Regions from separate parts of the Methylobacterium sp. WL1 genome, predicted to be linked through region 1. Evidence: riboswitches for the same ligand, from Rfam matches in the RefSeq annotation. Region 1 holds a riboswitch; each other region holds the start of a gene.

Region 1 (3,205 bases):
TCGCCTTGGCCCGTGACGACGAACGATATCAAGGCATGGGGACTGGTCCCCCTGCAATCGTCACCCGGTCCCGCGCGGAAACGCGCCGAGGTGTTTTCAGGAGCCGTCCATCATGCGTCGCAAAGCGGTGCGTCCCGGCCAAGAAGCGACGACAAGGCGTGGAGGCCCGATCAATGCGCGTTCACCCCGCGTCGCGCAGGGGAGATCCGGTAACGTTCCGGCATCCCGGAGAACCGGTCGCCACGAATTGAGCTCACCCAAACGCGTAGACGCGCTTGACGATTACCTGAGGCCTTTCGGTCGGGGTCTGGACGCCGGTCCGGCCCGCGAGTTCCCTCTCGACCTTCTGTTCGAGTTTCCGCGCGCGCGAGATATCGTAGTGGGTCTGCATCTCCATCAGCATCTCCATGCGGGCCCCGAACACCTTCTCGACCCGCAGAGCCAGTTCGGCCGTAAGAGCGATCTTCTCGTTCAAGAAGTCGGACAGCGTTTGGCGCGTCACGTTGAGCAGGCTGGCCGCAGCCATGACAGTTAGGTTACGCGGCTCAAGGATATTGCGGCGAACAAACCCGCCAGGATGACAGGGATTCCCTAATACATAGGATGAATTCATAATGATTCTCCTACCAGGTTTTGCAAATTTGGCGAATAAGCGATAGAACGAAAACCACTATTTTAGCCGATGCGCCGTCTTAAAACACCTCCGATTTCGGCTCGCAAATCTTACGTGACAGCTCAAAAAAAGTTCCTGAGTTGTCTAAAAGTAAAATAAGTAGATTTTAATTTGCATCGCGCGAGGCGATCGTGCGCCTGATCGCAGGCCGCCCACGCAGGGGGCCGGATATCCACACGCTTGACGTTCCACCGGCATACAGCCACGCTAGTCGGCGACGGTTCCCCTCGGGGATCAAAAGGGAACGCGGTGAGGGGCCTGCCCTGAAACCGCGGCTGTCCCCGCAACTGTGAGCGGCGAGTCCTTCACCACCACGTCACTGGGTCTCAAGCCCGGGAAGACGGTGCGAGGGCGGCGACCCGCGAGCCAGGAGACCTGCCGTCAGCCGTGGTCACACGCGAAACGCGTCAGGCGGGGTGTCCTGGCGGGTGTCGAGACGGCCGTGCGCGAGCGCGGTCGGCGAGGCCTCGTTCGCGGTGACGTGCCACAGCAAGCGCGCCCGCGTCCCGGTTCCCGATGCTTTCCCTTGTCGTGCCGATCCCGGCCGCGTTTGCACGCGGCCCGATCCTTCACCCGGGCCGCCGCGCGTGGACCGGACCGGATCAGACACGCATCCGCAATTGTAATGTTATTACATTGCTATTAGGGCATCTGAACCGGCGGCCGCCGCGCTCGGACCTATCCTCACCATGTCGCGATCCAAACTTCCTCGTCGCAGCCGGCGTAGACCGCTCTGCGGTGCCATGCTCACGCTCCTGGCAAGCCCGGCCGCAGCCCAGGAAACCGTGACCCTCGATCAGCTCTCCGTCGAGGGGGAGGGCGGCGTCAGCCTGACCCGCGCTGCACCGACCGGGCTGAACCTGCGCACGCCCGACCGGACCGCGAGCCGGCTCGGGCTGACGCCGCTGGAGACGCCGGCGAGCGTCGATATCGTATCGGGCGAGACCGCACGGCTGCGCGGCCAGGACACGATCGCCGAAGCCGTGACCCAGGACGCCACCGGCATCACCACGATCGCGGCGCCGGGCAACGGCAACGGCGCCTTCACGTCGCGCGGTTTCGCGGGCCCGAACTCGATCCAGCAGCTCTACGACGGCACACGCTTCTATGTCGGGGCCAACACGGTCACGTTCCCGTTCGACACCTGGAACGTCGAGCGTATCGAGGTGCTGCGCGGCCCGTCCTCGGTGCTCTACGGCGACGGCGCCATCGGCGGCGTGATCAACGTGGTGCCGAAGAAGCCGGTCTTCGTGCCGATCAACACCGCGCGCGCGGTGATCGGCACCGACGGCGTCGCGCGGCTGGCGCTGGATTCGGGCGGGGCGCTCGGGCGCGAGGAATTCGGCGACACCTTCGCGTACCGCCTCAACGTCAGCGGCAACCGCGCGGATGGCTGGATCCGGCCGGAGGGCGATTTCCGCAACCTCGCCGTCTCGGCCGCCCTGCTGTTCCAGCCGAGCCCAGACCTCGCCGTCACGGTGAGCCACGACCTCGGCTACCAGGAGCCGGCGCGCTACTGGGGCACGCCCCTGGTCGAGGGTAGGATCCCGGACCTGATCCGGTTCAACAACTACAACGTCCGCGACGCGAAGATTACCTGGTCGGATAACTGGACCCAGTTCAAGACCGAGTGGACGCCCTCGGACGACATCATCGTGCGCAATACGGCCTATCGGCTCACCAGCCGGCGGCATTGGCTCGATACCGAGCAATACACCTACAACCGCGGCACCGGGCTGGTCGACCGGGGCAGCTACACCGAGATCTACCACAGCCAGGAACAGGTCGGGAATCGCCTGGACGCGAGCGTCAAGGGCAACCTGTTCGGCCTGCCGAACGCGTTCGCGGTCGGGTTCGACGTGAACCACATCGACTTCCGCCACACGAACAATTTCACCTTCGACCAGACCACCAGCGTGCCGCTGATAGGCTATGATCCAGGATACTTCCCGCAGAACGGGCGGGCGCAGCCGGCCTACGCGACACAGACCAGCCAGGCCTCGGTCTTCGCCGAGGACCGGGTGATCCTGTCGGACAAGCTCTCGTTCCTCACCGGCGTGCGCCTGGACGTGCCGACGCTCCGTCGCGAGGATTTGCAGAGCGGATCGCAGTTCGAGAAAACCTATCAGGCGCTCGGCTACCGGTTCGGGCTGGTCTACAACCCGACGCCGGACAGCGCGCTCTACGCCCAGTACAGCTTCGCGACCGACCCGGTGAACAGCCTCATCACCCTGACGCAGTCGCTCTCAGGGTTCCAGCTCGCCACCGGCACGCAGGTTGAAATCGGCGCCAAGGGCCTCGCATTCGACGGCGCACTGGAATGGACGGTTGCCGGATACCGGATCGTCAAGGACAACCTGATCTCGACCGTGCCGGGTCAGCCGACCGTGTCGACCCAGGTCGGCCAGCAATCCTCGCAGGGCTTCGAGCTGGCGCTTGGCTGGCACCTCGCCCCGGGCTGGCGGCTGGACGGCAACCTCGCGCTCCTGCACGCGCAATACGATACGTTCAATCAGAGCGTGAACGGCGCGA
Region 2 (3,205 bases), 2.6 Mb from region 1:
GGGTCTCGGACGCGACCGCCACGGAACAGGGCCGCTTGCACACCGACAGGCACTCGACCCCCTCGATCCGCAGCTGCCCGGACGTGTTGCGCGCGCGCAGGGCCTCGAGCAGGCGCGCGCCGGCCCGGGGCCCGTCCGGATCGTCGCCCGGGCGGCGGCAGGTCGTACAAACGTAAAGGACGGTCTCAGGCATGACGGCCTCAGGCATGCACCGTCCCGCGTGCGTTTCCACGGCCGAAAGCCTGCCAGGCCCAGCCGAAGCCGAGGCCGATCAGCATCCAGAAGACGAAGCTGATCGCCAGCGAGCGCGCCGCGAACTGCGCCGCGAGTGCCGCGGGAAGCTCCGAGGACACCTCCGCAGCCTGCGGCGCACCGGCGACGTGCGGCGCCACGATCAGCACGAGGCCGCCCAGGATCGCGATCAGCGAGCGCCGGACCGTGATCAGGTACAGGCCCATCCCGGTGGCGGCGGCGGTCATCACCCACCACGCCTGACGGGCGGCGAGCGGTGCCGCCTCGCTGCCCGGCAATTCCGGCGGCAATCCCAGGCCCGGGGCCAGAGCGACGCTGGCGAAGCCCGCGATCGCGAACGCGACACCGACCTGCCGCGTCGGCTCACGGCCGCAGGCCAAGATCACCGCACCGAGCAGGAGGGCGTAGCCGACCCCGCCCACGAGCGTCGCCAGAGCGGTGAAGGCCATCCGGGGCAACCCCTCGCCGGGCTGCCACTCGGGCGCGGCGTCCGGTGTGGCATGATCGTGCCCCGCATGAGCCAGCACGACCTGAGCCGACATGATCGGGAGCCTGCGCTCGGCCTGGTGCGTCTGCTTGGTCTCATAGCGCTCGGCCGCCACGATCAGCGGCGACGTCAGCGTCAACTCGAGGCCGGTCACGACGACGGCCGCGAGGAAGCCGGCGGCCAGGGCCGCCGACAGAAGCCGGATGATCATCCCTGCGCCAGGGGCGTCAGTGGCAGGGGAAGTTCTGGGTATGCCGGAAATCGTGCGCGGCGTTGTGCAGCGCGATCGCCGGCGAGAAGCCCGCCATGAACAGGAGGCCGAGGCCCAGGAAGGCCGCGAGCGCGACGGCAACCGGACGCTCTCCGGCGCGGGTGCCGGTGGGGGCGAGGGTCGAGGTGGTCATCAACATGTCTCCAGCCGCCCCACCGGCGGCATTGCGGGATCTCATCGTGACGGCAGGTCTCCTGGCTCGCGGCTCGGCGCGCCTGCCACCTTCCCGGATCGCTCCGGTGGCCTACTGGCAGACGCTCGCCGCTCACAGTTGCGGGGGCAGCCGCGGTTTCGAGGTTCGTACCCCTCACCGCATTCCCTTTTCACCCCGTCTCTGGGGCACCGTCACGCCATCGTTGTAGACGCATGACAGCTCTCGCACAACGGAGGCCCGGCGGAATCGTTTCGGACTCTTGGGGTACGGCAAGGATATGCGGGTCGGGCGGTGGCCGTGAGTGTCGAAACGCATTGGGGGGACGGACTTCGACGCGTCGCGACCGCCGTCGGCGCTTGGCCCGCGGCACCGGCGCCGTGTAACGGCCGGCATGGACGATTCCGGCCCCTGTCCGATTCTCGAACCCTTGAGCATTGATGTCGATGCGTACCTTGTCGCTGGCCCTCGTCGTCCTGGCGGCCACGTCCCTTCCGGTCCGGTCCGACGACAGCACCGCCGCGCTCATCGCCGGGGGGCTCGTCCTGGAAAAGGCCGGCACGATCGCCCTCGCGGCCGAGGATATGTACCTCTCCGAGCAGGCCGTGCAGATCGACTATCGGTTCCGCAACCTGACCGATTCCGACATCGAGACCACGATCGCGTTCCCGATGCCCGACATCACCGGTGACTCCGAGATGCTGGTTTCGCTCCCCGATCCGGCGCACGATAACTTCCTGAAGTTCCAGTCCGCGGTCGATGGCGAGCCCGTCGAATCGCAGGTCGAGCAGCGGGCGTTCCTGATGCGGAGCGATACACCGCCCGTGGAGATCACCGCTCGGCTCAAGGCGCTGGGGATCCCGCTCGTGCCAACCACCGCGGCGACGGAAGCGGCCCTGCGCCGCCTCGGCGAGCGCCAGCGGCGCGACCTGATCGCGGCCGGCATCCTGGAGCGGCAGGAGCACAAGGACGGGACGATCGCGGATGCCCCGCTCTGGACATTGAAGTCGAAATTCTGGCGCCGGCAGGTCTTTCCCGCCGGGCGCGAGATCGCGGTGCGCCAGAGCTACGTCCCGAGCCTCGGCGGTCTCGCGAGCCTGTCCTACGGCGGGCCGAACCTCGACCCGGCGCAGAAGGCGCACTACGCGACCCGATATTGCACGGACCCGACCTTCGAGCGGGTGGCCCAGGCCCTGTACCGGCGGTCGAGCGCCGACGGCAGCCGGGCGTTCCAGGCCTACGAACGGTCCCTCTCCCACGTGATCAGCTCCGGCGGCAACTGGGCTGGCCCGATCGGCCAGTTCAAGCTGGTCGTGGACAAGGGGGATCCTACGACCCTGGTCTCGTTCTGCGGGGCCAACGTGAAGAAGACCGGCCCGACGACCTTCGAGACGGTGATGAGGGACTTCGTCCCGCAGCGCGATATCGAGATCCTGCTGCTCAAGACCAAGACGGGAGAATGAATCGGTCGGGCGCCCTCGCGGTGCGCCCATGGGCTTGACGCGTCGGGTTCGATACGGGCACCGCCGGGCGCGCCCTCCGGCCCCGACCTCGGCGCGTTTGGTCCAGCCCGCCTCGGAGACACGATGGCCCCGGAAGACGCCCCGACATCCGCCCTCGTCGATCTCGCGTCCGGCCGCGCCCCGCAGCGCGTTGTCGAGGCGGATAGGACCTGGCTGGACCTCGACCTCGGCGGCCGCTTCCCGGTCCGGTCCGTTGTCGGGATCCCGTGCGGGGAGGGCGGTTCGGTCGCGGAGGGCGCCATCCTGTTCTCGCAGGACGGCGTGACGTGGTCCGCACCGGGCATCGCGTCCCGTCCGGTCGAGTCGGAGGCCGGCACGGTCGTCATTGAGGCCGACGAGCGCGCCTGGACGCGTTCCGTCCGCGTCGCGATGCCGGCCTCGATGCCGAACGTCACGGTCCGGGTCATGTGCGAGGAGGCGGCGTTCGACCTGATCGCCCTGCGGGCCATGCTGGGCCTCGACGTGACGCTCCTGAACGAGAAGCCCGGCGCCAACGCCTTCACCGCCTATACCCTGGAGAG
Region 3 (3,205 bases), 1.7 Mb from region 1:
GCGTAGAGGCCGGTGTTGGTGACCCGCTCCAGGTTGTTGCGCGGGATGGTGATCGGCGGCAGCGCCTGCCCGTAGACGGGCGCGTAGATGTCGAGCGCGAAGGGGCTCGTGCGGAAATTCGAGCGGAAGTACTGCGTCCGGCTGTCGGTGCTCTCGCGGTCCAGCCCGAGCAGCACCGTGTGGCCGATCCCGGCCGTGTCGAAGCGCCCGAGCAGTTCGGCCTGCCCGATCGCCACGTCCCAGCGGTAGTCGCGCACGTTGCGGTCGCGCGCCACGGTGCGGTTGTCGGCGGCGAGCGAACGGACCTCGGCCGACTCGCCCGCCAGGTCGCCCGTGTTGAGGTAGGTCGCGAGCCGCATCTGCCAGGCGTCGTCGAAGCGATGATCGACGCGCACCTGCAGGGTGTTGTTGGTCTGATAGGTGCTCTGGCCCGGCTCCCCCAGGAAGCGTGAGATCGGCAGGAAGCCGAGCTGCTTGTTGATCGCGATCACCCCGCGGTCGAACACGATGCGGTTCTTGACGAACTCGGTCTCGACCGTGACGCGGGTATCCGGCGTCACCTGCCAGCTGATCACCGGCGCCACGAGCAGCCGGTCGCTGTTGACGAAGTCCCGGAAGCTGCCGGCGCCCTGGGCCGCGAGGTTGAACCGGTACAGGACCGTGCCATCCTCGTTGAGCGCGCCGCCGGCATCGACCGTCCCGCGCGTCAGCCCGAACGAATCGATCTGGGTGCCCATCTCGACGAAGCGCTGGGCGGTGGGCTGCTTGGTGATGAGGTTCACCAGCCCGCCCGGATCGCTGCGCCCGACCAGTCCGGCGCCGGGGCCCTTCAGCACCTCGATCCGCTCGATGTTCTGGGCGTCGGGCGGCGGGGGCGTGCCGCGATTGAGCGGGAAACCGTTCTTGTAGATCTCCGAGGTCGTCACCCCGCGGATGGCGTAGCTGAACAGGCTCAGGCCGCCGAAATTGTTCTGCTGCGCGACGCCGGGGAGGTAGTTGAACACGCGATCGACGCGGGTGGCGGCGAGGTCGCTGATCACCTCCCGGGGGGCGACGGTGACCACCTGCGGCACGTCGATCTGCCGGGTCGGGGTCCGGGTCGCGCTGACGGCCCGGGTCGCACCGTAGCCCGGAGTCGGCCCGATCAGGCCGATGCTGTCCGACGCGGCCGTCGTACCGGGGGCTGGGCTGCCGCCGACATGCTCGACCGAGACCTCCTCCAGGGCGATGCTCTCCTGCGCCCGCGTCTCGCCGGCCGGCGAGCCCGCCGTCAGGATCGCCGCGAGGGCGACACGCGGGCTCTGGCGGCGGAAGGGAGACCGGGAACGGCTCCGCGGGCCCCGGGCTTTCGCGGAGGGATGGGTCGTGGTCGGCTTCGGGCGGACTGGCACCGGCACACTCATGGTTGTCGAGCCGGAGGCTTCAGCGTGAGCGCGTGCGGGCGACGGGCCCACGGGGCCGCGCCGTCCCTGCGTTCCGCCGGGGCACCCCGCCCGAGGGTCGTCGTCGCGCCGAGGCAGGTCTCCTGGCTCGCGGGTCACGATCCCGGCCTGGTCTTCCCGATGCGACGCATCAGTGACCACGGGCGGCAGGGACTCACCGCTTACAGTTGCGGGGGCAGCTTCGGCCTTGCCCGTACGAGCGCACCGAATTCCCATCTTCGCCCGCGGACCGAAGCCCGCGGGAACCTTGGCCGCCCGATACTCGCCACCGCGCCCCCGGGGGTCAATGCCTCAACGACAGAATGCAATAACGTTACACACGCTGTGGTTTCAGGGACACATCGGCCTCCCGGTTCGCCAGCTCACGGTTTCGGCTCTGGCGGATGAGCGAGCCCGGGCGAGCAGCGGGGGGGGCCTTCCGGGGCCGGATCCGGGATCTCTTCCACGTGGCCGCGGAAGCCAGCGCCGGACGTCGGCCTGTCGGCGCGCGGTGGCGGCGAGACGGCCAGCAGGCAGCCCGGCCGAGACCGCGATGGTCTGCCAGGGACCGGACGGCGCGGCCATCCGGGCGTGTTCACCGTGCGGAGCCACCCGCAGGCGGAGCGCCAGGCCCGGGTTGGCCGCAGCCTCGTCCAGGAACCCGGACCTGTCCGGATCGGGTGGGTGTTGGCCCCAGACCGGGACGGACGCGCCGCCTCCAAGCTCTTCCGATCCCGCTCGGCCGCAAACCGTAACGCAGCGATTCGACACGGCGTTCGATCCGTCCGGATACGGTCTTGCGTCCACCTGGGGCGGCCCCCGATCTGTTTCGAGACGCGGCCCGGATTGCACCCGCGGTGCCAGGGAGCGACGCGCCTCGGCGCGAGGCCGGGCGAACTCCGGGCCGCCGCCGGGCTCATCCGTATCGGGCGCGCGGCGTGGGCCGGGCGCGTCGAGACCCGCATCAGATCGGCGGGCTGCGAGCCCCCCGCGCGGGCTTCGCGGTGCGTGCCGGCCTCCGGTGGGCCCTCGGGGCGCGGCACCTGCGGCTTGGCTTCGACACCGGGTCGCGGCGTCGCGAACCTGAACGGCCGCAGGGGGTTTGCTTTCCGAAGAGCGCGGTCGGCACCGACGCGGTACGCCGCGCGGCGTGGAGAACATGATGATGGACAGCACCCTGGCTTCGGTAACGGTCCCTTCCCTGAAGGCCGCTCGATCGGCGCGAGACCGCCTGGCCCGTGCCGGGTTTGCCCGCAACAGCATCGACATCGAGCGGCATGGCGACGGGTTTGAGGTCTCGATCAACACGCGCGAAGAGAACAAGGCACGGGCCGAGCGTATCTTGACCGGATCGCCGCTGGGCAACGACCTCCGGCAGGCCGGGGAACAGGCGGCCGACTTCGTGCACGGCAACCGCTCTTTCGCCCTGGGCCTCGCCGCATTGGCCGGTTTCGCGATCTTCAGCCTGACGAAGCGCCGGTGACCCTCGTACCCGCCGTCAATCGGCTCGCGCGCCGGTTCCGTGCCGGCGCACCGTCACGACGCGTGCCCTCCCGACGAGGGTGCGGGTGCGGGATGGCTACCGGATCTCACCCCTCCGCGCTGAGAAGCCGTGGAGGGGGCGTGGAGGGGGCAGCGGGGTAAGCCCGCGTCTGCTCTAAGCCCGCCATCCGGCCTGCGAAGTCCGCGCCCGTCAGCGTGAAGCCGATCCCGCCGGGCGGCTCGGTTCCGGTTCGACCCGTCGCGAGGCGATGCTTGTGATGCGCAGTGTGGACCGCGTCCTG
Region 4 (3,205 bases), 780 kb from region 1:
AACAGATTTACCGCCGCGCGCGATGTCACTTCATCTGCCATGACCGGTCAAGATGGTGCGATCGACAGCACCGCCTCGTTCTATGCCGGTCGATCCGCGTCCCTGTCGGGAGCCGCGTCCCGATGTATGGCTTGCGGCGGCTTCCGCCGGCCCGCGTGGTCGCGGGCGGCCACGCTCGCAGCGGGATGGACACGCGCTGCGAGCGGGTGGTGCCGGGGCGCAGGCTTGCGGCAAGGGGAGGGACCCGCGCCGGAAGCGCGATCCGGATCCGGCAAGGCCGTTCGGATCGTTGTGCGCAGCGCTAACGCGTCGGCGCAGCCGGGCCGGCCGCGTAGCTCGACACCGTCGGGGGCAGGGCGGCGGGCGCCGGCGTTTCCGCCTTGGCGGCGCGGGAGTTGCGCTTCTCGTAGAAGGCATTGCCGCCGGCTACGGCCACGTAGTGCATGTTCGTGTACGGGAAGTGGTGGCCGGCCGTGTGGAAATACATCGCCTTCCCGACCTTCGGGTGACGCTCGCCCGCCAGCACCGCGTCGGCGGCATCCGCCACCTTTTGGAGGTCGCGGTCCTGCATCGGCTTGGTCAGGACGCCGGGGGCGAACTGCCCGGGCTGCCCGACCACCGCACAGATGCCGCCCGGGAAGATCGCGGCCTCCATCCGGTTCATGACCACGGTGCCGACGGCCAGCAGACCGGATTCGTCGCTGCGGTTCGATTCGAAATACATGGCCCGGCCGAGGCAGTCGCGCTCGGCGTCGGTGACCACCATCGACGGCTTGCGGCCGGGGATCGATCCTGTGGTCAGGGGTGACGCGGTGTTGCACGCACCGAGGCCGCCGGCGAGCGCCAGCGCGACCAGCCCCGAAACGGTCTTGATCCTCTCGCTACCCTGCATGCATCAGCGCTCCGTCCTCCGGCCTCGGGGCAGGGCGATCGCCCTGCCCGGCGTCGCCACTCTCGATCGTTGTACGCGCCAAGCTTGTGTGCACGTTCGCGGCGAGGATGTGGCGGGCCGGCATGCGTGGATCGCCCCGAACGCCGGTCGGCCCGCGCTGGCGGACCACGGACAGCCCTGGAACGCGGCCCCTCGCGGGACGGACCGGAGCCGCAGCGGGAGCCGCAGGTCCGGGCGGAAAAGCTTCGCGATACCATTAGCGTAGCATCGCCCGGAGCCGTCCGGGATCGGAGGGACGAGTCCCCCGGTCGGCGGCCTCGTTCGGCTGGAACGAGAGCCGGCCGAGGGCCCGGTGTCATCCGATAGACACACACGCCGCCAACCGGTGCCGGGACGTTGACGGGACCCAAGCCTTGGCTCGAAGGTGGCCGGGACGGTTCCCTTCGGGGATCAAAAGGGAACGCGGTGAGGGGTCTTCCCCGAATCCGCGGCTGCCCCCGCAACTGTAAGCGGTGAGCCTTCTCGTCACCACGTCACTGGGCCGCCTCGCCCGGGAAGACGACGAGAGGGCGGCGACCCGTGAGCCAGGAGACCTGCCGTCAGTCGTGGTCACACGCGAAACGCGCTGGGCGGGGTGTCCTGGCGGGTGCCGGGACGCCCGCGCGAGCGCGGTCGGCGCGGTCTCGTTCGCGGTGACGTGCCACTGCCGTCGCCCGAGGTCCCGTGTCCCGTCCTGTCCCGCGCTTCACGCTCTCGAAACTGGCCGTGCTGACGGCCCTGGCGCTGCTGCCCCCTGCGGCCTCCGCCCGGGACGGATCCCGGCCGGGCCCGGACACCGAGGCGACGCTCGACGAGATCTCGGTCACCGCAGAGCCTTCCGGGGCCCCGCGGGGCGGTGCCGCCGCGAGTGCGGGCTATGTCGGCGGCGTGACCGGCATCGGCGGCCCGCTCCTGCCCGTGGCTTCCGCCAGCGCGGGGGTGATCACGGGCGCCCAGCTCAACAGCCGGCCGGTGACGCGTCCCGGCGAGGTGCTGGAGGCGGTGCCGGGCCTGATCGTCACCCAGCATAGCGGGGAGGGGAAGGCCAACCAGTTCTTCCTGCGCGGCTTCAACCTCGACCACGGTACCGACATCGCCCTGTTCCTGGACGGCATGCCGCTCAACATGCGCACCCACGCCCACGGGCAGGGCTATGCCGACATCAACTTCCTGATCCCCGAACTCGTCGGCGCGGTGGAGTTCCACAAGGGGCCGTACTTCGTACGCGACGGCGACTTCGCCTCCGCCGGCTCCGTGCGGATCGACTATCTCGACACCGTCCAGAAAAACCTCGCGCTCACCGCCATCGGCAGCTTCGGCTACAAGCGCGCGCTCACCATCGCCTCGACCCCGATCGGGGACGGCAACCTCCTGGTCGCGGCCGACGCACAGGTCTACGACGGTCCGTGGGTGGTCCCGGACGCCCTGCGCAAGATCAGCACCGTCGCCCGCTACAGCCAGGGCACGGCGCTCGACGGATTCTCGGTCACCGGCATGGCCTATGCGGGCCGCTGGACCGCCACCAACCAGATCCCCGAGCGGGCGGTCGCGCAGGGGCTGATCGGCCGCTACGGCACGATCAACCTCACGGATGGCGGCGATACGAGCCGCCTCTCGCTGTCCGGCCGCTTCAGCAGCACCGACGAAACCGGCTTGACCCGGGCCTCGGCCTACGTGATCCGCTCGCAGCTCAACCTGTTCAACGACTTCACCTATTTCCTCAACGATCCGGTCAGCGGCGACCAGTTCCACCAGCTCGACCAGCGCATCATCGGCGGCGGCGAGGCGCTGCACATCTTCCAGGGCGACGTGTTCGGGCGTCCGATGGAGAACGAGGTCGGCGTGCAGACCCGGACCGACAGCATCCGGGTCGGGCTGTTCAACACGACGAACCGGCAATACCGCTCGGGCGTGCTCGACGACCGGGTGCTGGAGACGAGCGGGGCTGTCTATTTCGACAACCGGGTGCGCTGGACCGACTGGCTGCGCACCAGCCTCGGCTTCCGTGCCGACGGCTATGATGCCCGCGTCGCCTCGGACACGCCGGCCAATTCGGGCCGGGCCCGCGACGGCATCGTCAACCCGAAGCTCGGCCTGACCCTCGGACCGTGGTTCGACACCGAGCTCTACGTGAATTACGGCGGCGGCTTCCACTCGAACGACGTGCGCGGGGTGACTGCCACGGTCGATCCGGCAAGCCCCCTGTTCAACATCGGCCGCGCGCCGTTCCTGGTGCCCTCGACCGGCTACGAGGTCGGGCTGCGCAACCGCTCG

The links. A riboswitch is a leader RNA that binds a small molecule or an ion and turns the genes downstream of it on or off. The one in region 1 is predicted to bind cobalamin.
Positions count from the first base shown of each region.
Region 2: it holds a riboswitch for cobalamin, as region 1 does, so the genes downstream of both, FVA80_RS29690 (CbtB domain-containing protein) here and FVA80_RS11935 (TonB-dependent receptor) in region 1, are expected to answer to the same signal.
Region 3: it holds a riboswitch for cobalamin, as region 1 does, so the genes downstream of both, FVA80_RS19925 (TonB-dependent siderophore receptor) here and FVA80_RS11935 (TonB-dependent receptor) in region 1, are expected to answer to the same signal.
Region 4: it holds a riboswitch for cobalamin, as region 1 does, so the genes downstream of both, FVA80_RS08255 (TonB-dependent receptor) here and FVA80_RS11935 (TonB-dependent receptor) in region 1, are expected to answer to the same signal.

Region 1 is NZ_CP042823.1:2,442,875-2,446,079, reverse strand. It holds gene FVA80_RS11940 (HigA family addiction module antitoxin) at 254-613, opposite strand; cobalamin riboswitch at 875-1,071, shown strand; gene FVA80_RS11935 (TonB-dependent receptor) at 1,417-3,205, shown strand, end outside.
Region 2 is NZ_CP042823.1:6,099,824-6,103,028, forward strand. It holds gene FVA80_RS29680 (DUF1636 domain-containing protein) at 1-193, opposite strand, end outside; gene FVA80_RS29685 (CbtA family protein) at 201-950, opposite strand; gene FVA80_RS29690 (CbtB domain-containing protein) at 967-1,143, opposite strand; cobalamin riboswitch at 1,177-1,372, opposite strand; gene FVA80_RS29695 (DUF4424 domain-containing protein) at 1,602-2,624, shown strand; gene FVA80_RS29700 (coagulation factor 5 8 type domain-containing protein) at 2,748-3,205, shown strand, end outside.
Region 3 is NZ_CP042823.1:4,101,387-4,104,591, forward strand. It holds gene FVA80_RS19925 (TonB-dependent siderophore receptor) at 1-1,277, opposite strand, end outside; cobalamin riboswitch at 1,498-1,707, opposite strand; gene FVA80_RS19930 (hypothetical protein) at 2,584-2,904, shown strand; gene FVA80_RS19935 (hypothetical protein) at 3,182-3,205, shown strand, end outside.
Region 4 is NZ_CP042823.1:1,664,141-1,667,345, reverse strand. It holds gene FVA80_RS08260 (cell wall hydrolase) at 302-892, opposite strand; cobalamin riboswitch at 1,310-1,508, shown strand; gene FVA80_RS08255 (TonB-dependent receptor) at 1,748-3,205, shown strand, end outside.